4 regions of the Streptomyces sp. NEAU-YJ-81 genome follow, and region 1 is predicted to be linked to each of the others. Evidence: riboswitches for the same ligand, from Rfam matches in the RefSeq annotation. Region 1 holds a riboswitch; each other region holds the start of a gene.
The links. A riboswitch is a leader RNA that binds a small molecule or an ion and turns the genes downstream of it on or off. The one in region 1 is predicted to bind cobalamin.

Region 1 (7,031 bases):
TGGCAAGCCGCGTCGCAGGCCGCGACCTGGGGCCCTTTCTGCGCTCCTGGCTGTACTCCACGAAGCTCCCGGCCATGCCCGGCCACCCCGACTGGCACACGTCATGACGGGCGGACGTGCTGACGGCACACATCCTGAAGGGCACACGCCCCGACGGCCCGGGCCGTCCGTTCGCCCGCGCTAGCGGTTGCGCACCGCTCCGGTGTCCCAGGCCCAGGCCGCGATCTCCACGCGGTTGCGGACGGCGAGCTTGGTCTGGATGTTGCTCAGATGGGTTTTCACCGTGGACAGCGACAGGTGCAGTTCGGCGCAGATCTCCTGATTGGTCCGGCCCACCGCCACCAGCCGGGCGACATCCAGCTCCCTGCCGGTCAGGGGGTTCGCCCCGGTGGCGGCGCCGGGGCGGCTCGCCCACTGCCGCAGCAGACGCACGGTGATCGCGGGAGACACCAGCGCGCCACCGCGGGCGGCCGACCGCACCGCCTCCACCAGGAGTTCGGGACCGGCGTCCTTGAGCAGGAAGCCACAGGCGCCGTTGCGGATCGCAGTGTGCACGTATTCGTCCTGGTCGAAGGTGGTGACCACGACGACCCGCAGCGGCTCCGCCACTGCGGGCCCGGCCAGCAGCCGGGTCGCCTCCAGACCGTCCAGTTTCGGCATACGGATGTCGACCAGGCACACATCGGGGCGGTGCCGCCGGGCCAGCTCCACGCACTCGGAGCCATCGGCGGCCTCGCCCACCACCTCGATTCCGGGCTGGGAGTCGAGAATCAGCCGGAACCCGGTGCGCACCATCGCCTGGTCATCCGCGATCAGCACCCGGATCGGGGCGCCTTCGGGGGGCGGTGTGTTCGCGGCATCGCTCACGTGGTGGATCCTTCCAGAGCCGCCTAGGGCCCTTCTGGCGGTAAAGCGCGCCAGAACCGTCCAGCCGCCGTCGTTCATGCAACCGCTCGGCAGGATACCGTCCACCGGCTCACGGCTTCGGTGTGCGGCGCAGAAAGCGGATGACCGGGTGGCCCGGATCGTGGGTGACATCGGCCTGGACGTCGTAGACCTGCTTGATCAGGGACGGGGTCAGCACCTGGCTGGGGGTGCCTTCGGCCACGACGTGCCCCTCGCGGAGGACGAGCAGGCGGTCGCAGTACATCGCCGCGAGGTTGAGGTCGTGGAGGGCGATCACGGTGGCGATCGGCAGACCGACGACGAGGTCGAGCAGGTCGAGCTGGTGCTGGATGTCGAGGTGGTTGGTCGGCTCGTCGAGCAGCAGCTCGTACGGTTCCTGGGCGAGGGCCCGGGCGATCTGGGCGCGCTGGCGCTCGCCACCGGAGAGGGTGTGCCACGACTGGCCGGCCCGGTCGGTCAGTGCGGTGCGCTCCAGGGCCGCGTCGACGGCCCGGATGTCCGTGGCGGTGGACGACGACCAGGCGCGCCGGTGCGGGATGCGGCCAAGGGCCACGACCTCGCGGACGGTCAGTTCGGTCTGGGTATGGGCGTGCTGTTCGACGGTGGCGATACGGCGGGCCGTGGCGCGGCGGCCGACCCGCGGCAGTGCGCGGCCGTCCAGGGTGACGACTCCGGCGGAGGGGGTGAGGATGCCGGCGAGCAGCCGCAGCAGGGTTGATTTTCCGGAGCCGTTGGGGCCGAGCAGGCCCAGCGTCTCGCCGGGGCGCAGGGTGAGGGTGATGCCGTCGACGATGAGCCGGCCGTCGGCGCGGCGGCTGACGCGGTCCGCGCGGAGTCCGGGTGCCGCATCCGCGGTGTCAGCGGGAAGGGAGTCGTTCATGTCTTCCTCCGGCCGCGGTAGAGCACGGCGACGAAGGCCGGTACGCCGATGAGGGACGTCACCACGCCCACCGGGACCTCCTGGGGGTCGATCACGGTGCGGGCGGCGGTGTCCACCCACACCAGGAAGATGGCTCCGGCCAGTGCGGTGACCGGCAGAAGGCGGGCGTGACCGGACCCGGTGAGGGCGCGGGTGGCATGCGGGAGGACCAGGCCGACGAAGCCGATGGCCCCGGCGGAGCTGACCAGGGTCGCGGTGAGCAGCGCGGTCGCGCACAGCAGGACGAGGCGGGTGCGGGCCACGCGGACGCCGAGCGCTGCCGCGGCCTCCTCGCCGAAGGCGAACGCGTCCAGGGTGCGGGCGTGTCCGAGACAGACCAGGAGGACGGCGGCCAGGACGACGGCGCACAGCAGCACATCGGTCCAGCCGGCGCCGGCGAGCGAGCCGAGGAGCCAGAACAGCACGGCGCGGGTGGTGTCGGCGTCCGCGGAGGTGAGGACGGTGAACGAGGTCAGCGCGGAGAACAGTTGCATGGCCGCCACCCCGGACAGCACCACGCGATCGGTGCTGCCGCCGAGGCTGTGGCTGAGCATGAGGACCAGGCCGAAGGAGAGCAGCGCGCCGATGAACGCGCCCGCCGACAGCGATACGGCCCCGCCGCCCACGCCGAGGACGACCACGGCGACGGCGCCTGTGGAGGCGCCGGAGGACACTCCGAGGACGAAGGGGTCGGCCAGCGGATTGCGCAGCAGGGACTGCATCACGGCCCCGCAGAGGGCCAGCCCCGCCCCGCACACCGCGGCGAGCAGGGTGCGGGGCATGCGCAGGTTCCACACGATGCCGTCGCGCAGCGGTGGCAACGTGCTCTCGCCCAGGCCGAGATGGGCGGTGACCGCTGCCCAGACGTCGGCCGTGGAGATGTCGGCGGGGCCGATGGTCACGGCGAAGGCGATCGACGCGAACAGCGCGGCCGGTCCTCCCGCGATCAGCAGCAGGAGGCGGGTGGTCACTTGGCGAGTCCGAAGTCGCGCAGCCCGGCGGCGACCTGCTCGACCCCTTCGACCGTACGGATGGACGGGTTCATGGCCTGCCCGCTCAGCAGGACATACCGCTTCTTCTTCACGGCGGTGAGATTGCGGGTGGCGGCGTTGGTCTCCAGGAAGCGCATCTTGGCCTTGGCGGACTCCGCGGTCTGCTGCTTGCGCGTGAGATCGCCGAGGACGATGACGTCCGGGTCGCGGTCGGCCACGGTCTCCCAGTTGATCTGCGGCCACTCGTCGTGGGTGTCGGAGAAGGCGTTCTTCGCTCCGACGGCCCGGGTGATGGCGCCCGGCGCGCCGCAGCAGCCGGCGAGGTAGGGCGACTGGGAGTTGGCGAACCAGTACATGAGGGAGACGCCGGAGGCGTCCACTCCCTGGGTGGCCGTACGCACGCGCCGCTTCAACCGTGCGATGAGCTTCTCGCCACGCTCGTCGACGCCGAACGCGTGGGCCAGGTCGCGTATCTCGCCGTAGACGGTGTCCAGGGTGAGTGGCTTGCTGCGGGAGCCATCGCCACCGCTGTCGGGGTCCCGGCCCGCCGAGCAGTCGGACGGCGAAACGTAGGTGGGCACGCCCAGCTTCTCGAACTGCTCGCGGGTGGCCACGCCGCCCTTGCCGAGGGTGGAGACGAACGAGGCGGTGACGAAGTCGGGTTCGGCGTCCAGGGCCTTCTCGAAGGACGGCGCGTTGTCCGCCAGACGCGGCACCGTCGCATTCGCCTTCTCCAGGCCCTTCATCACCGGGTCGGTCCAGGTGGCGGTGGACGCGATGCGGTCGGCGAGGCCGAGGGAGAGCAGGATCTCCGTGGTGCCCTGGTTGAGGGACAGGGCCCGCTTCGGGGCGAACTTCACCGTGACCTTGTGGCCGCAGTTGTCGATGGTGCGCGGATAGCCCGCACCGGCGGGCTTTGTGGCGTCCGCGCCGTCCTGGCCGGAGCCACCGCACGCGGTGAGCAGGAGGGCGGGCGCGAGCAGGAGGGCCGCGGTACGGCGGGCAGAGCAGAGCACGGGCATGCCTCGGTTGTCGGGGCTCGAACGCGGAGCCTGGCCTACGGACGTACTCCCCGCACGGGGCGCGGAGATACCAGCAGGTCTTCGGACTCGGGCTCGTCCGGACGGGGCCCCTTCCCGGTGCTCGTTCGCGGCGGCTTCGCGGCCGTCGCGGACTCCTCCCAGTGGTGTCACATGCCCCGCCCGTCCCCCTCACCGCTGCGCGTCAGCTCCGGATTCCCACCGGATTCCCTGGCCTCGGATGTGGCACGACTGGCTCCCCGAGACTATCAAGATCGTCGAACGATCAGGGTGTCGGACCGGTCACGGGGTGGCAGACGACGTCCCGGGGTCAGTTCGAGCGCCGACGGGCCTGCCGCACCTCGCGGTCGACGGCCCAGGCGTCGCCGACCGGCCCGAGGTGGCCGAGCTTGTCGGGATTGATCACCGCGCGGATGGCCTGAATCTGCCCGTCGAGCACATCGAGGACCAGGGCCTGGAGCACCTTGCCGTCCCGCTCCCGGAAGACCGCGCCGGGCTGGCCGTTGACCTCATGAAGCTCGAACGACACGTCGATCCGCAGCAGCCAGGGGAAGACCGTGCCCAGCAGCCGGGCCACGTTCTCCGCGCCCATGACGGCCTTGGCCAGCCGCGGGGCCTTGCCGCCGCCGTCCCCGACCAGTTGCACATCGGCGGCCAGCAGATTCCGCAGCGCGCCCACATCACCGTCCTTCAGCGCGTCGAAGAACCGCGTGGCCAGCTCCTGCCGCTCCCGCCGGTCCGCCTCGAACCGCGGCCGCCCGGCCTCCATATGCCGCCGCGCCCGCACCAGGAGCTGCCGACATGCCGCCTCCGACCGTCCCACCGCCGTGGCGACCTCGTCGAACCCGAAGGCGAACACCTCCCGCAGCACGAACACCGCCCGCTCCAGCGGGCTGAGCCGCTCCAGCAGCAACAGCGCCGCCATCGACACCGAGTCGGCCAGCTCCACCGCCCGGGCCGGGTCCTGATACGGATCGCTGAGCAGCGGCTCGGGGAACCACGGGCCCACGTACTCCTCACGTCGCACGCGCGCGGAGCGCAGCACATCGATCGAGATGCGCGTGACCGTGGCCGACAGATATGCCTTGGTCGACGTGGGCCGGGTCGCCGAGCCGTCGAAGCGCAGCCAGGTCTCCTGCACCGCGTCCTCGGCCTCACTCACACTGCCCAGGATCCGATAGGCGATCGAGAACAGCAGCGGCCGCAGCTCCTCGAACTCCTCGACCTTGCTCACGCCGACTCCCCTCCCCTGGGCCCGTTGCCGATACCGTTGCCGGTCAGTGGAACTGCCCGGCCTCGTAGTCACCGGCCGCCGGCTGCTGGGTGATGACGTTCAGCCGGTTCACCATATTCATGAAGGAGACCAGGATCACCAGGGCGGTGAGCTGCTCCTCGTCATAGTGCTTGGCGGCATTCGCCCACACCTCGTCGCCGACCCCACGAGCCGCGTCCGCGACCCGGGTCCCCTCCTCCGCCAGCTCCAGCGCGGCCCGCTCGGCATCGGTGAAGACGGTGGCCTCCCGCCATACCGCGATCAGGTTCAACCGCACCGGGGTCTCACCGGCCGCGGCGGCTTCCTTGGTGTGCATGTCGATGCAGACGGCGCAGCCGTTGATCTGACTCACGCGAATCGCCACCAGCTCCTGCGTCGCCGCCGGCAGCGGCGATTCCTTGACCGCCCTGCCCGCCGCCATGACGGGCCTCAGGACCTTGCCGGCGGTCTGGCCGGCGGAGTAGTTCAGTCGCGCGTCCATGGTGTGCTCCTCTGTGGTCGTTCAGTGGCTACACCCCTGAGACGGGGTAGCCCGACCCCCTGTGACATGGACGCATGTGACCCGCGTCTCCCCGCCGTCGGCTCGGCTCGGCACAGTACGGCGTCCATCACCGCCCTGATCCGGTCAGTTGTACGCTACGGCTCCCGCACGCTTCATGGTCAGCGGGATCCAACGGGAGACAGAGGTCATCGTGACAGAGCGAACCGGCAGAATACGTTCACCCCGTATCTACTCGATGACCTCGGGGGTGCTCACCGGGACGATCGCGTTGTACATCGCGCTCGTCGCCTTCGGGAACATCACCGACTTCGACAGCAACCAGCAGTTCGTGCGGCATGTCCTGGCGATGGACACCACGTTCAAGGACGAAGACCTGATGTGGCGGGCCATCGACTCCACCGCGCTCCAGGACACCGCCTACGTCGCCATCATCGCCTGGGAGACCCTCGCCGCTCTCGTCCTCCTCGCCGCGACGGCCATGTGGTTCGCGGGGCCGCCCGGAGACCGCGTCCGCCGCGCCCGTCAGGCCAGCACCGTGGGGCTGTTGATGCTGATGCTGCTGTTCGGCGCCGGGTTCATCGGCATCGGCGGCGAATGGTTCGCCATGTGGCAGTCGGAGAAGTGGAATGGCCTGGAGGCCGCCACGCGCGTGTTCATGATCTCCGGGATCGTTCTGCTGCTCATTCACCTGCTGCCCTCGGCCGAGCGAACCGATCCGGGCTCCGAGGACTGACCGAGCGGACGCCGCAGCCTCCCCGCTGCCGCAGGCTCTTGACTCTCCTTGCCGCGGACGCTTGACAGTGACCTGGGCCACCTCTAGCGTCCGCAGCATCGCTCCGAGAGAGCGCTCTCTCGGTAGCCCCGTGTGACCACACCGCTGGGCTCTCTCCCGCTCTTTTCGCTCTTCCGTGCGTGCACGGAAAGGAGAGTCATGTCCCGTACACCCCCGCGCTTCCCGCCCTTACGGCGTGTCCTCGGCCGCTGGCGAGGTCCGGGCGTCGTCCTCGCCGCCCTCGGCCTCGTCCTGTCCCTGCTCTCCATCGGCCCGGCCAGTGCGCGTGCCGATCTGCGCGCCACCGACGAGGCGGGCGCGGCGTCGAGCCCGCGGAGCGCCAACGCACCAGTACGCGTCGCGGAGTTCGTCGCAGAGTGCCCGTTCACCCACCGGCTGCCGGACGACCCGATCGTGTTCCCGGGGCTCCCCGGCGCGTCCCATATGCACAGCTTCTTCGGGAACGACTCGACCAACGCGCGCACCGATCTGGCCGCCCTGCAGAGGGGCAGGACCAGTTGCAGTCCGACCGTCGACCTGTCGTCGTATTGGACCCCGACCCTCTACGACAACGGCAAAGAGGTCGAACCCACCGGCACCACCTTCTACTACCTCGGTGAAGGTGTG
Region 2 (7,031 bases), on a different contig from region 1:
CCGCGATCTGCCGCAGCGCGCGATCGCCCAGTGCCACCCGCGGCAGCAGGGCGCGCGCCGCCGCGATGCGCTCCCGCAGGGCGGCCTCGTCCGCAGCCCAGCGCGCCGCGAACCCCTCGGGGTCCTTGTCGTACGCCAGCCGCCGCCGCACCACCTCGACCCGCTCATCGGTGTCCCGGGACGCCGCGACCTCCACTGTGAGACCGAAGCGGTCCAGCAACTGCGGCCGCAGCTCGCCCTCTTCCGGGTTCATGGTGCCCACCAGCAGGAAGCGCGCCGCATGCCGTACGGACACCCCCTCGCGCTCCACGTAGGAGGCGCCCATGGCGGCCGCGTCGAGCAGCAGGTCGATCAGATGGTCGTGGAGCAGGTTGACCTCGTCGACGTAGAGCACCCCGCGGTGGGCGTCCGCGAGCAGTCCGGGCTCGAACGCCTTCACCCCGTCCGACAGCGCCCGCTCGATGTCGAGGGCGCCGACCAGGCGGTCCTCGGAGGCGCCCACGGGCAGTTCGACCATCCGCGCGGAGCGCGCCTCGCCGGTGTCCGGCTCATGAGGGCCGTCCGGGCAGGATGGGTCGGGCGCGGCCGGATCGCAGGAGAACCGGCACCCGGCCACCACGTCGACCGCGGGCAGCAGCGCCGCGATCGCTCTTACGGCGGTGCTCTTGGCCGTGCCCTTCTCCCCGCGCACCAGAACGCCGCCCACGGCGGGTGAGACGGCGTTGAGGAGCAGGGCGAGCCGCAGACCGTCCATGCCGACGATCGCGCTGAAGGGGTAGGTGGTGGTCACGCGGCGGTACCTCCTGGTGTGCGTGGGCGTCCCGGTCCGGTGCCGGTGTGGGTGTCGGGGTTCATCACGACGTCCCCCCTGGCGCCCCAGGAGGGACGAACGGCAGCCCCTCCGGGACGCCCTTCTCGATGAGCCGCAGCAGTGCGTCGGTGTCGGCGTGCTCCTCGATCAGGTCGCCGAGCCGGTCGAGTTGCTCCTCGCGCAGCTCGCCGAAGCGGGTGTCCGGCGCCGGTACGAACGCCCGGCCCGCCGCGGCGGCCACCCGGCGCAGGAACGCCCGCCGGAAGCCGTCGCTCTCCAGCGAGCCGTGCCAGTGGGTGCCCCACACCGAGCCCACCCGGCAGCCGTCCAGGAAGGGCTCCTCGGCCCCGTCGAGCAGCTCGGCGACCCCGTGGTGGATCTCGTAGCCCTCCACCCGCTCACCGAGGGCCTCGCCCACCGGCCGGGCCAGGGTCTTCTCCGCCGCGAACCGCACCCGCACCGGCAGCAGCCCGAGCCCGGCGACCGTCCCGGCCTTCGACTCGACCTCGTCCTCGATGCGCTCCCCGAGCACCTGGAAGCCGCCGCAGACGCCCAGCACCGGACGGCCCTCGGCGGCCCGCCGGGCGATCGCGTCGGCGAGCCCGCGCTCACGCAGCCACTCCAGCGCCCTTACGGTGCCCCGGGTGCCCGGCAGCACCACCAGATCGGCGTCGGCCAGCTCCTCGGGCCGGTCCACGAACCGCACGACCACGCCTGGTTCGGCCGCCAGCGCGTCCACGTCCGTGAAGTTGGACATCAGCGGCACGGCGGCCACCGCGATCCGCAGGACGTCCGCGCCGTGAGGGGGCGCCACGACGCTCTCCCGCACGGTGCCGCGCAGCGACACCCGCAGCCCGTCCTCCTCGTCGATCCCCAGCCCGTGGGCGAACGGGAGCACACCGACGGTCGGGCGCCCGGTGAGGTCGCGCAGCATCTCCAGACCGGGCTCCAGAAGGCTCACATCGCCGCGGAACTTGTTCACCAGATAGGCGGCCACATGCCGTTGGTCCGCCGCCGACAGCAGCGCGGTGGTGCCGAAGAAGGACGCGAAGACGCCACCGCGGTCGATGTCCCCGACTACCACGACCGGAAGCCCGGCGGCGCGCGCCAGCCCCATGTTGACGATGTCGGTGCGGCGCAGATTGATCTCGGCCGGACTGCCCGCGCCCTCGCAGATCACCGCGTCATGGGTGCGCCGCAGCTCCTCCAGGCACTCCGTGACGGTCCCCAGCAGAGCCTCCCGCCCCGAGGGCCGCGTCCGCCCGGGGGAGGCCGCGCCCGACGGCGGGTGCGCCGCGGGCCCCGACCGCCCGAAGTACCCGCGCGCGCTCAGCTCGCCCACCGGCTTGCCCAGCAGCACCACTTGGCTGCTGCGGTCGCTGCCCGGCTTCAGCAGGACCGGGTTCATCAGCGCGCTCGGCTCGACGCGCGCGGCGGCGGCCTGCATGGCCTGCGCCCGCCCGATCTCCGCCCCCTCCCGGGTGACGAAGGAGTTGAGCGACATGTTCTGCGCCTTGAAGGGAGCCACGCTGACGCCCTTACGGGCGAGCCACCGGCAGATCCCGGCCGTCACCACGCTCTTGCCCGCGTCGGAGGTCGTGCCCGCGACGAGCAGCCCCCCGCCCCGCGCCCCGGAACCGTCCGTGCCGCCCGTACCGCGTATCCCGCTCATCCGCCGCCCCTTCCAGCGGCCCGGAGCCGCCCCGTCAACGCCCTCAGGACCGGCCGGGCCGCCACGGACACCCCGAGCGCCAGGACGCCGACGCGCCGCGACAGCCGTATCGCCCGCTCGATGTCGGCCGACTCCACCGGCCGCCCGCCGGAGTTGAGCACCGGCCGGTGCTCGACCCGGCCGCCGTACGTGAGGGTGCCGCCCAGCCGTACGCCGAGCGCGCCCGCGAACGACGCTTCCACGGGGCCCGCGTTGGGGCTCGGATGGTGCCGGCCGTCGCGCCGCCAGGCGCGCCGCGCACCGCGCGGATCGGGGCCCGCGAGTGTCGCCAGGGCCGCCGTAAGGCGCGCACCGGGCCAGCCGACCACATCGTCCAGACGGGCCGCCGCCCAGCCGAACCGCCGGTAGCGCGGCGACTTGTGGCCCACCATGGCGTCCAGGGTGTTGACGGCGCGGAAGCCGATGAGCCCCGGCACGCCGCCCACGGCCCCCCACACCAGCGCGCCCACGACGGCGTCGGAGGTGTTCTCGGCGACCGATTCGACGACCGCGCGGGCGATCTGCGGCCCGTCCAGCGCCTGCGGATCGCGCCCGCACAGATGCGGCAGCCGCTCCCGGGCGACCTCCAGGTCCCCCGCGGCCAGGGCGCCGCCGACGGCCCGTGCCTCACGGCCCAGCGTCGTACCGCCCAGCACGGCCCAGGTGGCGGCGGCGGTCAGCGCGACCTCCGCGCCACCGCGCCCGCCGAGGGCCCGTACGGCGCGGGTCAGCAGCGCGGCACCAGCGGCCGCGCCGCCCGCGCACAACGCGGTGTGCAGGGCCCCGTAACCGCGGTGGTCACGCCACAGCCGGCGCTCGGCGGCCGCGGCGGCGCGCCCGAACGCGGCGACCGGATGGCCGCGGCGCGGATCGCCCGTGGCGAGATCACCGAGGAAGCCGAGGGCCGCGCCGCACGCGAACGAGGCGTGATCGGCACGCATCCGTCAGGCCGCCGTCACGCCTCGGCGCGACGACATGTAACCAAAGGGGCCGGGTGGGCTGAAGAGGCCGGAAGAGCCAGTGGGGACAGAGGAGGCTGGCGGCGTGGCAGTGCCGGGCATGGCGGTATGTCCTCACTCAGGGTCCGCGCCCTGGTTCGACGTCACCGGCGGTGAAAGTCTCCTGGCTCCCGGATCCGCGCCCCTCCCGGTCTTCCAGCCCCGCGTACGAAAGCAACCGTACGGTCGAGCCGTGACCCCATACAGGCGATGGGAGAGTGCTCCCCGGTGACAGTGGCGGGACCGCGCCGGATTCTCACCGGCTTCCTCTCCTGCCGCCGTTTGGCTCGGGAAGTCCACCATGGGCCGCGAATGGCCGTCAACTCGCATATGACCCATGACGCCCGAGTGTGCCGAGCCCCACAGGCGCGGCCGCACACGAGGCGGCCGCCGGACGGTCGGCGCTGGTCAGCGCCACCATCCGGCGGCCGGTGGGTCGATGAGGACGCGAGCCTCAGGCGACGATCAGATAGATGCCGTACGCCACGGCCGCGGCGCACAGCGCGAAGCAGGTGTACGCCCCGGTGCGCGCGAGCGCGGAGGCGCCGACCGTGCCACCGGACACGGCGGCCGCGCCGCCCTGCTCCGGCGCCGCCTTACGGGACGTCCCGAGGATGCCCAGGGTGAAGACGCCCACCATGCCGACCGTCACCACGAGGCTGACGCCGAAGACCTGGCCGAGTGCCGCCCAGTCGATGCTCATGTTCCGTGGCTCCTTAGCGGGAGGTGCTGCTCGCGGCGGCGGGGGTGGGGGTCTGGTCGGGCGTGTGCTCGGCGATGCCGCCCTCGGGGGCGGTCTCCGCCGCGCTCTCGGGGGCGGAAGGCTTCGCACCCGCGGGCGGTGGGGCCACGGACCGCAGGGCGGCCGTGACGACGCCCACCGGCTCGTGTGCGCCGACCTCGTTGACGTTGGTGTGGTCCACGGGCTTGCGGCGCGACAGCGCCCAGATCGCCCCGCAGGCCAGGACGGCGAGCACGGCCACCGCCGTGACCCCCGCGTTCCCCTGGTCGGCCAGCAGCGCGGCGCCGCCCGCCACCAGGCCCGCGGCCGGGAGGGTCAGCACCCAGGCGAGCACCATGCGGCCGGCGGTCGACCAGCGCACCACCGCGCCCTTACGGCCGACACCCGCACCCATGACGGCGCCGGAGCAGACCTGGGTGGTGGACAGCGCGAAGCCGATGTGGGAGGAGGCCAGGATGACGGTCGCGGCGCCGGTCTGGGCGGCGAAGCCCTGCGGCGGCTGGATGTCGGTGATGCCCTTGCCCATGGTGCGGATGATGCGCCAGCCGCCCAGGTAGGTGCCGAGCGCGATGGCCAGGCCCGCCGAGACGATGACCCACAGCGGCGGGTCGGAGTCGGGTGCCACCACGCCCCCGGTGACCAGCGCCAGGGTGATCACGCCCATCGTCTTCTGGGCGTCGTTGGTGCCGTGGGCCAGGGAGACCAGGGCGGCCGAGGCGATCTGCCCCGCGCGGTAGCCCTTCGCGGTGTCCTCCGAAGAGCGGCCGCGGCCGAGCCGGTAGGTGAGCCGGGTGGCGGCCACCGTGGCGATGCCGGCCACGACCGGCGCGGCGACGGCGGGGATCAGGACCTTCATGACGATCGCGTCGCCGTTGACCCCGTCCAGGCCGACGGAGACCACGGTGGCGCCGATCAGGCCGCCGAACAGGGCGTGCGAGGAGCTGGAGGGGAGCCCGGCGAGCCAGGTCACCAGATTCCACAGGATCGCCCCGACCAGCCCCGCGAAGATCACTTCTGGTCGGATACCGGAGTCCTCGTCGATGATCCCGCCGGAGATGGTCTTGGCCACCTCCACGGACAGGAACGCGCCGACGAGATTGAGGACGGCCGACATCGCCACCGCCACCCTGGGACCGAGTGCTCCCGTGGAGATGGTGGTGGCCATGGCGTTAGCCGTGTCGTGGAAGCCGTTCGTGAAGTCGAACACCAAGGCCGTGACGATCACGATCCCGATGAGAAGCGTGATGTGTTCCATACACCCGGTCAATCAGTTCGAAGGTCGTTAGTGGCACGGTGAACGTAAGGAAACAGGGTGAACGGAAGATGAACTGAGTGGGGCATCAGGGTGACGTGGTTGCGGGAGTGCTAAAGCCTGATGAATTCAAGCCTACTTTCCCATGTCGTACGGGAGTTGAGTCCCGATCGAGGACTGCCGGCGGAGGCCCCGGGACCGGCCCCGCGGCCGCCCGCCGTTCACCCTCGTTCACCCTCACAGGGGCGGCTGCCCACGAGGCGCGGTCGTAGACAAGCGGCGCGCCCCTTCCGGTCCCGCCATCGCCCGGCCGCCGGACGCCTGGGAGGATCGGGCCTCGGAGGTGAGGGCAGGTGACCCAGTCGCGATCCACGCGGCAGCCGCAGCCGCGGCTGACCCATCCCCTGCGGCAGGCATGGACGCAGGTGGTGAGAACGGCCCGCAGAACCACCGCCGACGGCCTGGTCGTCGGCACCTCGGGCAATGTCTCGGCCCGGGTCGGCGACACCGTCCTGGTGACCCCGAGCGGCGTCCCTTACGACCGGCTCGGCCCACGGGACGCCGTCGCCGTCGACCTCGACGGACAGCAGCTCCTCGGCACGCTCGAGCCGACCAGTGAGCTGCCCATGCACCTGGCCGTCTACCGGGAGACCGACGCCGAGGCCGTGGTCCATACCCACGCCGTCCACGCCACGGCCGTCTCCACGCTCGTCGACGAGCTCCCCGCGATCCACTACATGACCGCGGCCCTCGGCGGACCGGTCCGCGTCGCGGCCTACGCGCTCTACGGAACGGACGAACTGGCCGACGCCATGATCGAGGCGCTGCGCGGCCGCAGCGGCTGCCTGCTGCGCAACCACGGCACCGTCGTCCACGGCGCCACCCTGGACCAGGCGTACGACCGCACCGCCCAGCTCGAATGGATGTGCCGGGTCTGGCTCACCGCGGTCTCCGTCCCCGGCCGCACCCCCTCCCTGATCCCGCCGGACGAGCTGCGGCGCGCCGCGGACAAGCTCAGCGGCTACGGCCAGCCGAGCTGAGCCCGCCGGGCACCCGCCCGGGCCCGCACCGCACCCGCCCGGCCCCGCACCGCACGCGCCCGGGCCCCGGCCGGACGGTCACCCGGCCGGGCGCGCCCGCTGGCCGGGGGCCGCCTCCCCGCCCACACTGGGAGGGATGCGCCTGTGGACAACGGCGGTCGCGGCCGCCACCACCTTGCTGAGTGCCGGCGTGGCCGCGGTGGCGGCCGGACGGTACGCCACCGACGCTGCGCTGAAACCGGCCCCCGACCGTCCGCTGCCGAACGAGCCCCCGCTCACCGTGCACGCGACCGCGGCCGGCCAGATCACCCTGACCCGCTCGCTCGCCTCGCTGCGCCCCGGCGTCTACGGCCTTACCGGCCGCTCCTGCCACGCCGTCGTCGGCCCCGTCATCGAGGACGCCCCGCACCCCGCCGACTGCGTGGTGCGCCGCCTGGAGCGGGTCACCCACGGCGACCTCACCCCCGGCACCCGGGT
Region 3 (7,031 bases), on a different contig from region 1:
GTGAGACCGGTACGAGGACGACGGATCCCGGAAGGCGGCGGCCCGCCCGGGAGCGCCTGCTGGCGGCTGCCGCGCGGCGCTTCTACGCCGACGGCGTGACCGCGACCGGAATCGACACGATCACCACCGAAGCCGGCGTGGCGAAGATGAGCCTGTACAACAACTTCTCCTCCAAGTCCGATCTCGTCAGGGCTTATCTCGACGCCCGGCACGAGGAGTGGCTCGCGCTGTACGCGTCACGGCTGGAGCAGGCGCAGAACCCCCGCGACGGCGTCCTCGCGGCCTTCGACGCCTACGCCGATCACGCGGCGTTCGCCTACGAGCGCGGCTTTCGCGGCTGCGGACTGCTCAACGCGGCCGCCGAGCTGCCCGCCGGAGACGAGGGGCGGAGTGTCGTACGCCGCCACAAGGAGGAGGTCGAGCGCCTGATCGCCGGGCACCTCGAAGAGCTGCTGCCCGACCGCCCCGACGACGTGCGCACCATGGCGGAGCATCTGTCGTTCCTGCTGGAGGGCGCGATGGCGCGGGCCGGCCTGGAAGGCGACGACAACCGGCTGCGGCACGCCCGCGCGATGGCGGCGACCCTGCTGGACAGGCTGTGAGGCGGCCCACCGGACACGGCGCCCGTTCGGCGGGCGCCGGATCGTTGTGCGTGCTCGCCGCCTCCGTGCTGTGGGGCACCACCGGCACCGCGGCGACCTTCGCCCCGGGCGTCGGGCCCCTCGCCATCGGCGCCGTCGCCATGGGCCTGGGCGGACTGCTCCAAGCCCTGGTCGCCGCCCCCCGCATCGCCCGTCAGGCCCCTCGGCTGCGTGCGCGGCGCGGCACCGTACTGCTCGGCGCGTTCGCGGTCGCGGTCTACCCCTTGGCGTTCTACAGCTCGATGCACCTGGCCGGAGTGGCGGTGGGAACGGTGGTGTCGATCGGCATGGCGCCACTGGCCTCAGCCGTGATCGAACGCGTCATGGACCGGCGCCGGCTGACGCGCCGCTGGACACTCGGCGCCACCCTGGGCCTCCTGGGCACCCTCATGCTGTGCGCGGCCCAAGCCGCCCAGGACCCCGGCGACCGGGGGCAGCCATCCATGGCCGCCACGATGCTCGGCGTAGGGCTGGGCCTCATCGCGGCCACGACCTACGCCCTCTACTCCTGGGCGGCGCACCGGCTGATCACCCACGGCATCGCCTCCCGCGCGGCGATGGGCACGGTCTTCGGCTTGGGCGGACTGCTCCTCGTGCCCGTCCTCCTGGTCACCGGCGCGCCACTCCTCGACTCCGGGTCCAATCTGGCCGTCGGTGCCTACATGGCGGTGGTGCCCATGTTCACCGGCTACGTCCTGTTCGGCTGGGGACTGGCGCATGTGCCCGCGAGCACGGCGACCACGCTCTCCCTGCTCGAACCGGCCGTCGCCGCCGTCCTCGCCGTGCTGGTCATCGGCGAACGGCTGCCCGCCGTGGGCTGGACCGGCATCGCGCTCGTCCTCGCCTGCCTGGCCGTCCTCACCGCCCCCACAGCCGTCTCCAGGCGGCGCCGACAGCGGCCGGAAGGCGTGACGCCGCCACAGCGCACAGCGGCGGAGCACACGGTTGCCCAGCCGGATCCGGGGCGGGTGCCGTAGCGGAGTCCGTCGACGAGCGGGGCGGGCGGCGAACGCTCCGCCGACCGCCCCATCACTCCGCGATGGAAAACCGCTCCGCGAGGTCGCGATGCCGGTCCGCGGCCAGCTTCGCCTGAGCCGTGCTGATGGTCGAGCCGGGCATCCGCCCCAGCCGTTCGAGCTCGTCGGCGAAGCGCAGATGCTCCAGCCGCGCGTACTCACGGCAGGCAAGGCAGGTGACGTTCTCCGGACGCGGAGAGGTCATCGCGTACGGCGCCCGCAGCCCGCATCCGGTGGCGATGCGGCTCGGCAGGTCACCGGCCAGGCCGAAGGTGGACGCCATCATGTTGCGGACGGCGGCGACGCCTCGGACGACCTTCGACTCGACATGGATATGCGGATCGTCCCCGCCCATGCACCCTCCCTGCCCCGGCGACTTGACGGGCCGGGGATGCTCCCGGCCGCCCGCGGACCGCAGGAGGAGTCTGCCATGTGCCCGGTGCGCCACCGCCGATGCGCCCGCCGGTTCAGGTCGCGGTCGCGGCGGCGGCCGCACGGCCCGCGGCGCGGCCCGAGAACAGGCAGCCGCCGAGGAAGGTGCCCTCCAGGGAGCGGTAGCCGTGCACTCCCCCGCCGCCGAAGCCCGAGACCTCACCGGCCGCGTACAGACCGGTGATCGGGTTGCCGGAGGCGTCCAGGACGCGGCCGGAGAGGTCGGTCTGGAGGCCGCCGAGGGTCTTGCGGGTGAGGATGTTGAGGCGCACGGCGATCAGCGGTCCGGCGGACGGGTCCAGGATCCGGTGTGCGGAGGCGGTGCGGCTGAGCGTGTCCCCGGGGTAGGCGAGCGCGTTGCGGATGCCCATGACCTGGACGTCCTTGGTGTACGGGTTGGCGATCTCGCGGTCGCGGGCCTCGACCTGCCGGGTGAGGTCCGCCAGGTCGATGAGGTTGTCGCCGGTCAACTTGTTCATGCCCGCGACCAGTTGGGGCAGGGTGTTGGCGACGACGAAGTCCTCGCCCTTGTCCCGGAACCGCTGGATCGGCTCGGGTGTCTGCCAGATGCGGGAGAGGAGCTGCAGGATGTCCTTGTTGGTCAGGTCCGGGTTCTGCTCGGAGCCCGAGAGCGCGAACTCCTTGGCGATGATCTTCTGGGTGGTGACGAACCAGGAGTAGTCATAGCCGGTGGCGGTGATCGTCCCGAGGGTGTGCAGGGTGTCGTAGCCCGGGATGTCGGGGGTGGGGAAGCGCTTGCCCTTCGCGTCGAACCACATCGACGAGGGGCCCGGCAGAATGCGGATGCCGTGGCCCGGCCAGATCGGGGCGTAGTTCCTGAGGCCCTCGGTGTAGTGCCACATGCGGTCGGGGTTGACGATCCGTCCGCCCGCCTTCTCGGTGATCGCCAGCATCCGGCCGTCCACATACGCCGGGACGCCGGTGACCATGAACTTCGGCGGTGAGCCGAGCCGGTCGGGCCAGTTCCGCCGTACGAGATCGTGGTTGGCGCCGATACCGCCGGAGGTGACGATCACCACCGGGGCGTTGAGCTCGAATTGGCCCACCACGGTGCGCGAGGTGGGCTTGCCGCGGGCGGCGTCGCTCGGCTCCAGGATCGCGCCGCTGACCCCGGTGACGGCACCGCCGGTGACCACCAGATCGTCCACCCGGTGCCGGAACTTGAAGGTCACCCGCCCGTCCTTCGCGGCGGCCCGCACCTTCTTCTCGAACGGCTCGACCACGGCCGGACCGGTGCCCCAGGTGACGTGGAAGCGCGGCACCGAGTTGCCGTGCCCGTCCGCGAGGCCGCCGCCGCGCTCGGCCCAGCCGACGATCGGGAACCACTGCACGCCGAGCCCGTGCAGCCAGGACCGCTTCTCCCCGGCCGCGAAGTCCACGTACGCCTCGGCCCATTTGCGGGCCCAGTAGTCCTGGCCGCCGGGATCGGAGACGCCGCGGTCGAAGCCGGCCGTGCCGAGCCAGTCCTGCCAGGCCAGTTCGTGGGAGTCCTTGATGCCCATCAACCGCTGTTCCTCGGAGTCGACGAAGAACAGGCCGCCGAAGGACCAGAACGCCTGGCCGCCGAGGTTGCTCTCGGGCTCCTGGTCGAGGAGGAGCACCTTGCGTCCCGCGGCCGTCAGTTCCGCCGTGGCGACCAGCCCGGCGAGCCCGCCGCCGACCACGATGGCGTCCGCTTCCGAGGACGCCCCGGAGGCGGCGAAGGCCGGACCCGCCGCCTGGGCGAGCGCGGCGCCGGCGAGCACACCGCCCGCCGCCGTCAGGGCGCGGCGGCGGCTGATCCCGGCAAGCGAGGCGGCATTCTCTGTGGAGTTCTCCATGGGCTGCCTTCCGGAAGGGGGTTCGGAGGGTGCGGGAGATGCGAAGGGGGTTGCCGCGACGGCAACGTGTTACCGACGGTAGCCCACAGGGTGCGGGGCCGCCAGACTCCTGCTCCCAATGAGCAACTCCCCGAAGCCGTAGGGCACTTCGGCCGGTCAGCGCCCGCCGGATGACGGCTCGGGCGAGGCGCGCCGCCGTGGCGAGAAGGCGTACAGATCGAGGATGTCGGGCAGCGGCGCCACGCCGGGGCCGCCCGCGGTGACCCAGGCCACGACGTCCTCTGTCGCCTCCGGGTCGTTGACCAGGCCGAGCCACACCGGCCTGCCCCCGGCGGCACGTCCGGCCGCCGACGGCTGCACCACGATCACATTGGCCTGATCGCAGACGTCCAGACACTCGGAAACGCGTACGGGCGCCTCCTCACCGAGCCGTGCGAGCTGTGCCGCATGGTCGATTCCGGTCACCTTGGGGCTGCCGCAACAGCAGTCCCGGCATACGGTCACCCGGCATGGCACCGGGTCGGTCGGCCTGACAGGCATGCCGCATCACCCTCCTCCGGGGAAGTCCGCCCCCCACGCGGCGGAGCCGCACATCGACACACCCCGTCGAGGAGGCGACCGCGTGAGTCTCCTGGCTCTCGGGTCGATGCTCGTCCCGGCCTTCCCACCCGCGCGTACGGGCAGTGACCTGTTCGGGATCCGCTCGCCGATCACAGTGGCGGCACCGCGCCGGATTCACACCGGCTTCCTCGTTCCGCCGTCGCCTTTGTCGCCCGGCATCATCGCATCCCGGGCACCGCCACACCACGTGGCCCCCGCTCCCGCGAGCGCCGTGGGCGGCTCGACGTCAGTTGCGGCGGGCCGCCGCCTCCGCGAGGATTTCGCCCAGGCCCTGGCGGGTGGCCGCCAGCACCACGCGGTCGTGCGGCCGCAGGACATAGCCGGGGTGCAGATCCCATACCAGGGAGGGCGCCTGGGTGGCGCCGTCGTAAGGAGGCGCCGCGGCGAGGTCGCGTTGCCGGTCGGCGGGTTCCGCCGCGTCCAGTGCGATCACCCGCCAGGCGCCCGGCGCGAACGCCTCGGCGACGGTACGCCCCTCCAGTTGCGGATGCCCGGCGACATGCAGGGCGGCGAAGAGCAGCACCCTGCGCTCGACCGGTATGGCGCCGAGGATCTGACGTCCCATCATCGCTCCGGCGAACGCCGGGGCCGCCAGGCTGGAGACGCTGCGGCTGCGGGTGAGGGCCCGCGGATGGGCCGCGCGCAGCGTGCGGTAGACGGCGGTGGCGAAGCGGTCGTCGTACAGGCGCAGCGCCACCCGCAGCCGGGGCTTGACCGAGCGGGCGTACAGCGTCGCCTCCAGGTTGGTGGTGTCGACGCTGGTCAGGGCGAGCAGGGAGCGTGCCCGCTGGATCTTGGCGGCCTCCAGGACGCCCTCCTGAGTGACATCACCGATCACCGTCGGCACTCCCAGCCTGCGGGCCAGCGGGATGCCGCGCGCCCCGGGGTCCTCTTCCACGCACACCACGGGGATGTCCATCTCCCGGAGTCTGGCCAGGACCCGGGTGCCGACCTTGCCGAGCCCGAGCAGCACGACGTGGCCGGAGAGGCCGCGCGGAGGGCGGCGCAGCGCGGAGGCGGTACGGAAGGTGCCCAGTGCCTCGAGCGCGGCGGCCACCAGGACGGGCAGCATGAGCAGTCCGGTCAGCCCGGACAGCAGTTGGAGGACCTTGCGTCCGGTGGGCTCGTCGAGCGCCGGGTCGTCGATGGCCAGCACGTCCAGCACCGTGAGGTAGGCGGCGCGGAGCAGACCGGCTCCGGTGAGCTGCCAGGAGGCGATGGTGAGGGCGAGCACGGCGATCGCCATTCCGGCGACGGACCAGCGCAGCCGGCGGGAGAACAGCGAGGCGAGGGGCAGTCTGCGGGTGCCGAGCCGCCGTGGCGGCAGCGGTGGGCCGGTGGCGGAGACGGCCTCGAGCACCACCGTGTCGCGTCCGGTGGCGGCGGCCACCTCCTCGTCTCCGGGCAGCAGCTTGGGACCTTCGTCCCCGCTGCTGTCGGAGCCCTCGCTGCCGCCGGGGTCGCTGGTGGTGGACGAGAGCAGGGCGAGGGTGCACAGCCCCGGGCGGGCCACCTCGTCGGGGCCGGGCGGGGTGCGCTCGGCCGCGCGCAGCAGCAGCCCGTCGGCCTGGAGCACTTTGCTGGTACCCGCGACGGCGGTGGCCGCCAGCGCGGGTGCCGCGGTGTCGGCGTCCGACAGTACGGTGGTGGTGGCGTCCAGCTCCGCCGCGTCCATCCCGGGATCGGCGACCCGCGCCGCCTCGTCGAGGAGTTCCTCCAGATGCTGGCCGAGCTTGCGGTTGTAGAGCCGGATCACCAGCCGCAGGCGGGGGTTGAGGCGGCGGGCGCGGAGGGCGGCGTGGATGTTGGCCTCGTCGTCGTCATGGACCAGGGCGAGCGCGGTCGCGTGCTCCGCACCCGCCTCGGTCAGCACCTCTTCGTCGAGCGCCGGGACCTCCATGACCCGCACTCCCCCATCCGGAGCGGGGTCGTCCGCGGCTTGCCGGGGCAGCGGGACCCGTCCGACGGCCGCGCTGAACCGGCCGAAGAGCGCGGAGGTACGGCCGCCCGGCCGCCATCCCGCCACCTGCCGCCCGGCCGGGTCCGCCAGGGGGGTGCCGCCGGGGATGACGACCGTCACCCGCGTCCGGTAGACGTAGTAAAGCTCGGCGGCGAGGCGGTGGGCGAGCGCGTCGTCACCGCAGACGACCATGTGGGCCGCCCCCGCGGGGGACGGCGGGTCCGAGGTGGAGGTGGAGAACACGACGGCGAAGCCCCCCGTTGGTCCGTGATGCCGTGGGTCGTCCGGGCGGGGTACGGCGGCCGCGGTCTCCGGCGGCCGGCACCCGCGCTCCGGCGGTCATGATCAGACCGTACCTGGTGGGCCGCCCAAGGGAGTTGGGCACCGGGGGCCGGCGACCGGACGCCCCGTGTGCTCACTCCCTCGGGGCTCCGCAGCGCGCACAGCGGGCGAAGGGCGCGGTGTCCTGGATCGCGCCGCAGTCGGCGCAGACCCGATCCAGCCAGCAGGCGGGCTCCCC
Region 4 (7,031 bases), on a different contig from region 1:
TCAGATGCTGCTCACCGGGGGAGAGTTTGGCGAGGTCGGTGACGTCGGAGTGGAGGTCGACCTCCTCCACGGTCCAGGTGTTCTTGATCGCGTCGCGGTAGCGGTCGTAGAACTCCGGGTACCGCATCGGCCGCAGGGTGAGTTCGAAGCCCGGGTCGAGCAGGTTCTTCTGGGATGTGGGGGACATTACTGGCAGGCCTCGCAGGACTCGGGGTTTTCCAGGGAGCAGGCGATCGCGTCGGCCTCGGCCGGAGCCTGCTGTACGGGGATGGGGGCGGGCGCGGGCGCGGTGGCCGCGGCGCCGCCGCCACGGGCGCTCTGGGCGATCCGGGTGGCCGGACGCGAGCGCAGGTAGTACGTGGTCTTGATGCCGCGCTTCCAGGCGTACGCGTACATCGAGCTGAGCTTGCCGATGGTCGGCGAGGCCATGAAGAGGTTCAGCGACTGGCTCTGGTCGAGGTACGGGGTGCGGGCCGCCGCCATCTCGATCAGGGCGCGCTGCGGGATCTCCCACGCGGTGCGGTACAGGTCTCGTACGTCCGCGGGCACCCAGGAGAACTCCTGGACCGAGCCGTTGGACTCGCGCAGCGCCTCGCGGGTCTGGGCGTCCCAGACGCCCAGCTTCTTGAGGTCGTTCACCAGATAGGAGTTGACCTGCAGGAACTCCCCGCTGAGCGTTTCGCGCTTGAAGAGGTTGGAGACCTGCGGCTCGATGCACTCGTAGACGCCCGCGATGGAGGCGATGGTGGCGGTCGGCGCGATCGCCAGCAGCAGTGAGTTCCGCATCCCGGACTTCGCCATCCGGGTGCGCAGCGCCTCCCAGCGCTCCGGCCAGGTGGCCACCGCGTCCGTGTAGTGGTCCGGGTGCAGCACACCGCGCGCGGTGCGGGTCTCGGACCAGGCCGGGTGCGGGCCGTGGCGCTCGGCGAGCTCGCAGGACGCCTCGTACGCGGCGAGCATGATGCGCTCGGAGATCCGCGTGGAGAGCGCCTTGGCCTCGGGCGAGTCGAACGGCAACCGCAGCCGGAAGAAGACGTCCTGCAGCCCCATCAGGCCCAGACCCACCGGGCGCCAGCGGGAGTTGGAGGCCCCGGCCTCGTCCGTGGGGTAGAAGTTGATGTCCACCACGCGGTCGAGGAAGGTCACGGCCGTGTGGACGGTGGCGTCGAGGCGCTCCCAGTCCAACTGCCCGTCCTCGTCCAGGTGTGCGGCGAGGTTGACCGAGCCGAGGTTGCACACGGCGGTCTCGCCGTCGTTGGTGACCTCCAGGATCTCGGTGCACAGATTCGAGGAGTGGACGACCCTGCCGGGCTCGGCGGTCTGGTTGGCGGTGCGGTTGGCGGCGTCCTTGAACGTCATCCAGCCGTTGCCGGTCTGCGCGAGGGTGCGCATCATCCGGGCGTACAACTGCCGCGCCGGGACCTGCTTGACCGCCCGCCCCTCGGCCTCGGCTTTCCGGTACGCGGCGTCGAACTCGTCGCCCCACAGGTCCACCAGATCGGGCGCGTCGACCGGGGAGAACAGCGACCAGTCGGCGTCCGCCTCGACCCGGCGCATGAACTCGTCCGGGATCCAGTGGGCGATGTTCAGGTTGTGGGTCCGGCGGGCCTCCTCGCCGGTGTTGTCCCGCAGCTCCAGGAACTCCTCGAGGTCCGCGTGCCAGGTCTCCAGGTAGACGCAGGCCGCGCCCTTGCGCCGGCCGCCCTGGTTGACGGCGGCCACCGAGGCGTCGAGTGTGCGCAGGAACGGCACGATGCCGTTGGAGTGCCCGTTGGTGCCCCGGATCAGCGAACCGCGCGCCCGGATACGGGAGTAGGACAGGCCGATGCCGCCCGCGTGCTTCGACAGCCGTGCCACCTGGTGGTAGCGGTTGTAGATCGAGTCCAGCTCGTCCAGCGGCGAGTCCAGCAGATAGCAGGACGACATCTGCGGATGCCGGGTGCCGGAGTTGAACAGCGTGGGGGAGCTGGGCAGATACGACAGCGTGCTGGTCAGCCGGTACAGCTCGGCCACATCGTCCAGCGCCCGCTCCGAGAGGTTCTCGGCGAGCCCGCAGGCCACCCGCAGCAGGAAGTGCTGCGGGGTCTCGATCACCTGACGGGTGATGGGGTGGCGCAGCAGATAGCGGCTGTAGAGGGTGCGCAGTCCGAAGTAGCCGAAGCGCTTGTCGGCGCCGTCGGCCAGGGCCCGCTCCACCAGCGCGTCCAGCCGTGCGGCGTGGGCGGCGGCGAACTCCGCGGTGGAGTCGGCGAGCAGGCCCTCACGGTGGCCCACCTGGACGGAGGTGGAGAAGGAGACCGCGCCCTGCCCGGCCGCCTCCTCCGTGATGGTGAGCGCCAGCAGCCGCGCGGCCAGCCGCGAGTATTCCGGCTCCTCGGCGATCAGCCCGGCCGCCGCCTCGGTCGCCAGGCCACGCAACTCCGCCTCGTCCGAGCCGGGATGGCGGCCGCGCAGGGCGGCGGCCGCGACCTTACCGGGGTCGGTGGCAGGCAGGTCGGCGGTGAGTCCGGTGAGGGTCCGCAGCAGGGCGGTTCCGGGCGCGTCGTGCGCTGCCTGAGAAACCGCCTGCTCTGAAACCGGATCTGCGGGCGCGATGGTCACTGAGGTGCTCTCCCTCGCTCGGCCGGGGCCACGAGGGGGTGCGATGGGCGCGTACGGGCATGCCGATGCCGCACTCCTCGTACGTCAGGCACACCACGCAGCGTCCATCGGCCCAACCCTCGAGGCCGGGGGACGTGTTCACACAGGGCCGTCGGCAGGTGCTCGGACTTACGGGCACGCCGCATAAGCGCACACGTACACCGTTGCGGGACAGTTCCGGATTCCCACCGGATTCCCCTGCGGCGACAGCGAGGACGAGCATACATCTTGTGTCGGCCGACGCACGCACCCCCATATCTTGTGTCGCGAGGTGCGGAGTTTCGCATGAATGTGCTAATGCGTTCCGGAGGTGGCCCGTGACCTGGGGCCCGTGGCAGCCCGCAGCCGGGCGCGCACGCGAACCCGTAGCCCGGCACACGAGCCCGTGACCCGGCGCGCGCGAGCCCATGGCCCAGGACGCGCGCCGCCAGTCGTCACAGCTCCACGGTGAACGCCCACAGGGTGAGCTCCAACTTGGCTATCGGCGACCAGTCCCGCTCCGGGGCCCGCACAAACCCCAGCCGCTCGTACAGCCGGTGGGCGGCGGTCATGGACTGCTGGCTGCTGATCACGATCCGCCGCAGCCCCAGCGCGCGCCCCCGGTCCAGGCAGGCGCGCACCAGCGCCTCGGCCGCCCCGCGCCGCCGCGACTCCGCCCGCACGGCCAGCATCCGGAACTCGCCCTCGCCGGGCCGGGCCAGCTCCGCATACGCCCCGCCGTACACCGCGAACGCCACGGCCCCCAGCACCTCGTCACTCGCCGCGTCCGCCGCGACCAGCAGCTCGGCCTCGGCGGCCCGGCGCCGGGCGTCGCGCAGGGGGGTGAGATATGGATCACTGTCGCCGAAGTCCAGGAGCCCGTCCCCGAGATACACCTGGGCGGTGAGCTCGCCGATCCCGTCCAGCTCCTCGTCCCGCGCGTGCCTGATCGTGATGTCCATGGCCGCAGTCTGCCGCACACCACTGACAGCCGGGCCGCCATGCGTCCGGCGCCGGTCTTCGCCGTCACTCGCAGCTCTGCGCCGTCACTGGGCGGTGGTGTTGATCACTCCGGTGGAGCCCGCGCGCTTGTTGGCGGCGTCGGCTTCCTGATAGGTGAAATAGCGCCGGACCGTGCCGTCCGGGAGCGTCAACTCGTAGACGACAACGGGTTGCGGGCCCCCACGTGCCCCTCCGCCGCAGTTGCAGGCCATGGCTGCCGTTCCTTTCCCTGGAGTCCAGTACGGGTCGGTGTCAGTCCAGCCACCGCGAGGCGACCCCGGCGAGGTAGGAGAGCGTCAGGGCGGTGGCCGGGAGGTGGAACCACGCGGTGGTGTGCAGCAAGGAGGCGTAGACGGCGATGGCGGCGGCGACCCAGGTGCTGGTGCACCAGCCGCAGTTGACGAGGTAGGAGGGCCGGGAGTCGTCGCCGAAGCGGTCGGCGACCCAGGTTCTGAACCCCGCCGCCAGCGTGTCCTTGGTGATGAAGCGGGTGATACGGCAGGTGGTGCCGAGGGCGAGGAGGAACGCGGCGAGGCTCATCGGATCGCTCCCTCCCCGGGTGGTCCCGCACGGGTTGGCACTGCCGATGTCACTCATTAGAGGCACGGTGGAGGACGGCAGGCCATACTCCGGCCGCGCGTTCCCCCGAATAGCGGAGCGCTTGTCATACAAGCTCGCCGCCAGGCGCGCCCAGATGCGCCAAACGAGTGATGGCAGCCCCGGAACCTTGAGTGACGGGGGTGGGCGTGGATAACTGGAAACGTGCCGCCGAGGCTTCCCCATACCTCGTCGGCCATCCAGGAGCCGGGCGTTCGTCCCGTAGCTCCGCTCTCATCCGGCGCATCGCTTCCGCGCCCTGACCGGCCGCCCGGCGGCTTTCCGTTCCTCCGGTGCCGGCCTGCCTCGACCGCGCGGCGACGACGAGGCGTTGACCAGCGGCTTGCCCACGACATCGGCATGCCGTCGGCGCATATCACCCGAACCCTTCCCGGGAGGACCAACCATGACCTCGACCGCTCTCGCGACCGCCGCCCCCACCGCGGCCAACTGGCCCCCGTCGCAGGTGGGACCGCCGTTGCTGCTGTCCGTGGTGCCCAACTCGGGCCCCGCCGCCGGTGGGAACCTCGTCCAGCTCAACGGGCAGAACCTGCGCAACGTCATCAGCGTGACCTTCGGCGGCGTGCCCGCCCAGATCGTCAGCCAGAGCAGTTCCGGTGGCGGCGGCTGGGATGGTGACTGGGGCGGCGGCTGGGGCGGCGGTGGCTGGCCCGGAGGCGGCTGGCCGGGCAATCCCACCAACGACATCGTCGTGGTGATAGCCCCGCCGCACGCGCCCGGGTCCGTCCAGGTCCTGGTCACCACCACTGTCGGCACCAGCAACAGCCAGGTGTACACCTACGTGGCGCCGACGCCGCCCACCGCCTTCTCCATCACCCCGACCGTGGGACCGACCACCGGCGGCACCCTGTACTTGATCACGGGCACCAACCTGACCGGGGTCACCAGTGTCACCTTCGGCGCGAACCCCTCGGCGATCCTGACCATCAACCCGGGCGGGACCGGCCTGGTCGGCATCACCCCGGCAGGTCCGCCCGCGGGCGGTAACGTCACCGTCACGCTGAGCGGCCCCAACGGGACCACCACCGTCCCCGGCGGTTTCACCTACTTCGTCACGCCGCCCGCCCCGGTGCCCACCAACATCACGCCCAACACCGGACCTATCGCCGGCGGCACCGCGTTCACCATCAACGGCACCAACCTCGGCAGCGTGCTGGGCGTGCTGTTCAACGGCGTCGCCGCCACCGGTGTGACCGCCACCGCCACCACGGTCACCGGCACCACCCCGGCCGGGGTGCCCGGCACCGCGACCGTCACGCTGGTGACGGCCTTCGGGACCGTCACCGTCCCCGGCGGCTTCCTCTACGTCTGACGCGCACATCCGGCCGAACCGCGCCGGTCACCGGGCCCCCTTCCGTCGGGGCCCGGTGACCGGCGACGTCCGTTCGAGCTGCTGAGGACTCACCGGTCACCTTTCGTCGCCCTCGACCGTCAAGGACGACATGGATGTCTACGAAGCGATCACGAGCCGACGAGCGGTGCGCGGGTTCACGGACGAGCCGGTCTCGAGGGAGGTGCTCGAGCGGGTCCTCTCCGCCGCCGCCCGCTCACCGTCCGGCGGAAACCTCCAGCCATGGCGGACATATGTGGTGACCGGCGCCCCGCTGGCCGAGCTCAAGAAGCGCACCGCCGAGCGCGTGGCCGCGGACGATCCCGGGGACGAGCGTGAGTACCCGATGTACCCGCCCGAGCTGCCGAGCCCGTACCGCGAGCGCCGCGCCGAGGCCGCCGAGCGGCGCTACGCCGCGCTCGGTATCCCACGGGAGGATCAACGGGCGCGCCACAGGGCCGTCGCCGCCAACTGGGACTGCTTCGGCGCGCCCACCGCTCTGTTCTGCTACCTCGACCGCCGCATGGGACCGGCCCAATGGGCCGACGCGGGCATGTGTCTGCAGACCGTCATGGTGCTGCTTCGCGCCGAGGGACTGCACAGCTGCGCCCAGATGGCGTGGTCGGTGTACCGCCGGACCGTCGCGGAGGTCGTGTCACCGCCGGAGGGGCTGGTCCTGTTCTGCGGGATGTCGATCGGCTACGAGGATGCCACCGTGCCGTACGCCCGCACGGACCGGGCCCCGCTCACCGAGACGGTCACCTTTCTCGGCGACTAGGGGCGTCCGGTTGTGCGGCTGGCGCCGGGTGCTGCGGGGACCGGGACCAGCTGGCCAGCAGCTTCAGGCGGTCCGCGGAGGGGGACCCTGGTTCGGCGGTGGAGACGCCCAGGGTCTGCTCGGGGTCGTCGGCGGGGGTGAATGCCTCGTAGCCCAGGACGAGGTCGCCGACGACGGGATGGTGGTAGCGCTTGGTGCCGTGGGTGCGCTGGAACACGTCGTGGCTGGCCCACCAGTGGCGAAAATCCGCGTCCTGGACGGAGAGTTCGCCGATGAGCTCGGCCAGGGCGGGGTCATGCGGGTGACGTCCTGCGTACAGGCGAAGTGAGGCGACGATGGCGCGGGCGGCGTCTTCCCAATCGGCGTACAGGGTCCGGTAGTGGTCGTCGAGGAAGACCAGGCGGGCCATGTTGCGGCTGCGGGCGGGCAGGGCCTCGAAGTCCGTGTACAGGGCGCGGGCGAGATGGTTGGCGGCCAGGACGTCCATGCGGCGGCCGTAGACGAGGGCGGGGACGTCGGTGAGGCTGTCGAGCAGCAGTCGCAGACCGGGGCGGACGCGCTGCGGGGGCAGCGGGCGAGGACGGGTGCGGGTCGGTTTGGCGATCCGGACCAGGTGGGCGCGCTCCAGATCGTTGAGGCGCAGGGCGCGGGCGATCGCGTCCAGGACGGATGCGGAGACGTTGA

Region 2: linked by a shared signal. The riboswitch ahead of J5X86_RS25665 (cobalamin biosynthesis protein) and the one ahead of J5X86_RS15040 (ABC transporter substrate-binding protein) in region 1 are both predicted to bind cobalamin.
Region 3: linked by a shared signal. The riboswitch ahead of J5X86_RS28270 ((2Fe-2S) ferredoxin domain-containing protein) and the one ahead of J5X86_RS15040 (ABC transporter substrate-binding protein) in region 1 are both predicted to bind cobalamin.
Region 4: linked by a shared signal. The riboswitch ahead of J5X86_RS20460 (ribonucleoside-diphosphate reductase subunit alpha) and the one ahead of J5X86_RS15040 (ABC transporter substrate-binding protein) in region 1 are both predicted to bind cobalamin.

The regions. Positions count from the first base shown of each region.
Region 1 covers NZ_JAGFNO010000005.1:312,978-320,008, reverse strand. Annotated here, with positions in the region: gene J5X86_RS15060 (M1 family metallopeptidase) at 1-107, shown strand, start outside; gene J5X86_RS15055 (response regulator transcription factor) at 181-867, opposite strand; gene J5X86_RS15050 (ABC transporter ATP-binding protein) at 977-1,786, opposite strand; gene J5X86_RS15045 (iron ABC transporter permease) at 1,783-2,796, opposite strand; gene J5X86_RS15040 (ABC transporter substrate-binding protein) at 2,793-3,839, opposite strand; cobalamin riboswitch at 3,894-4,108, opposite strand; gene J5X86_RS15035 (RNA polymerase sigma-70 factor) at 4,168-5,091, opposite strand; gene J5X86_RS15030 (carboxymuconolactone decarboxylase family protein) at 5,135-5,611, opposite strand; gene J5X86_RS15025 (DUF2165 domain-containing protein) at 5,868-6,365, shown strand; gene J5X86_RS15020 (DUF1996 domain-containing protein) at 6,564-7,031, shown strand, end outside.
Region 2 covers NZ_JAGFNO010000012.1:222,751-229,781, forward strand. Annotated here, with positions in the region: gene J5X86_RS25655 (putative cobaltochelatase) at 1-790, opposite strand, end outside; gene J5X86_RS25660 (cobyric acid synthase) at 855-2,483, opposite strand; gene J5X86_RS25665 (cobalamin biosynthesis protein) at 2,480-3,463, opposite strand; cobalamin riboswitch at 3,638-3,791, opposite strand; gene J5X86_RS25670 (hypothetical protein) at 3,975-4,223, opposite strand; gene J5X86_RS25675 (inorganic phosphate transporter) at 4,237-5,517, opposite strand; gene J5X86_RS25680 (class II aldolase/adducin family protein) at 5,868-6,554, shown strand; gene J5X86_RS25685 (alpha/beta hydrolase) at 6,691-7,031, shown strand, end outside.
Region 3 covers NZ_JAGFNO010000015.1:88,215-95,245, reverse strand. Annotated here, with positions in the region: gene J5X86_RS28290 (TetR/AcrR family transcriptional regulator) at 1-602, shown strand, start outside; gene J5X86_RS28285 (DMT family transporter) at 599-1,618, shown strand; gene J5X86_RS28280 (hypothetical protein) at 1,671-2,012, opposite strand; gene J5X86_RS28275 (FAD-binding dehydrogenase) at 2,125-3,930, opposite strand; gene J5X86_RS28270 ((2Fe-2S) ferredoxin domain-containing protein) at 4,087-4,470, opposite strand; cobalamin riboswitch at 4,555-4,684, opposite strand; gene J5X86_RS28265 (NAD-binding protein) at 4,778-6,703, opposite strand; gene J5X86_RS28260 (hypothetical protein) at 6,927-7,031, opposite strand, start outside.
Region 4 covers NZ_JAGFNO010000008.1:230,733-237,763, forward strand. Annotated here, with positions in the region: gene J5X86_RS20455 (ribonucleotide-diphosphate reductase subunit beta) at 1-187, opposite strand, end outside; gene J5X86_RS20460 (ribonucleoside-diphosphate reductase subunit alpha) at 187-2,601, opposite strand; cobalamin riboswitch at 2,737-2,880, opposite strand; gene J5X86_RS20465 (GNAT family N-acetyltransferase) at 3,075-3,581, opposite strand; gene J5X86_RS20470 (hypothetical protein) at 3,666-3,833, opposite strand; gene J5X86_RS20475 (hypothetical protein) at 3,874-4,161, opposite strand; gene J5X86_RS20480 (IPT/TIG domain-containing protein) at 4,625-5,551, shown strand; gene J5X86_RS20485 (nitroreductase) at 5,682-6,347, shown strand; gene J5X86_RS20490 (helix-turn-helix domain-containing protein) at 6,328-7,031, opposite strand, start outside.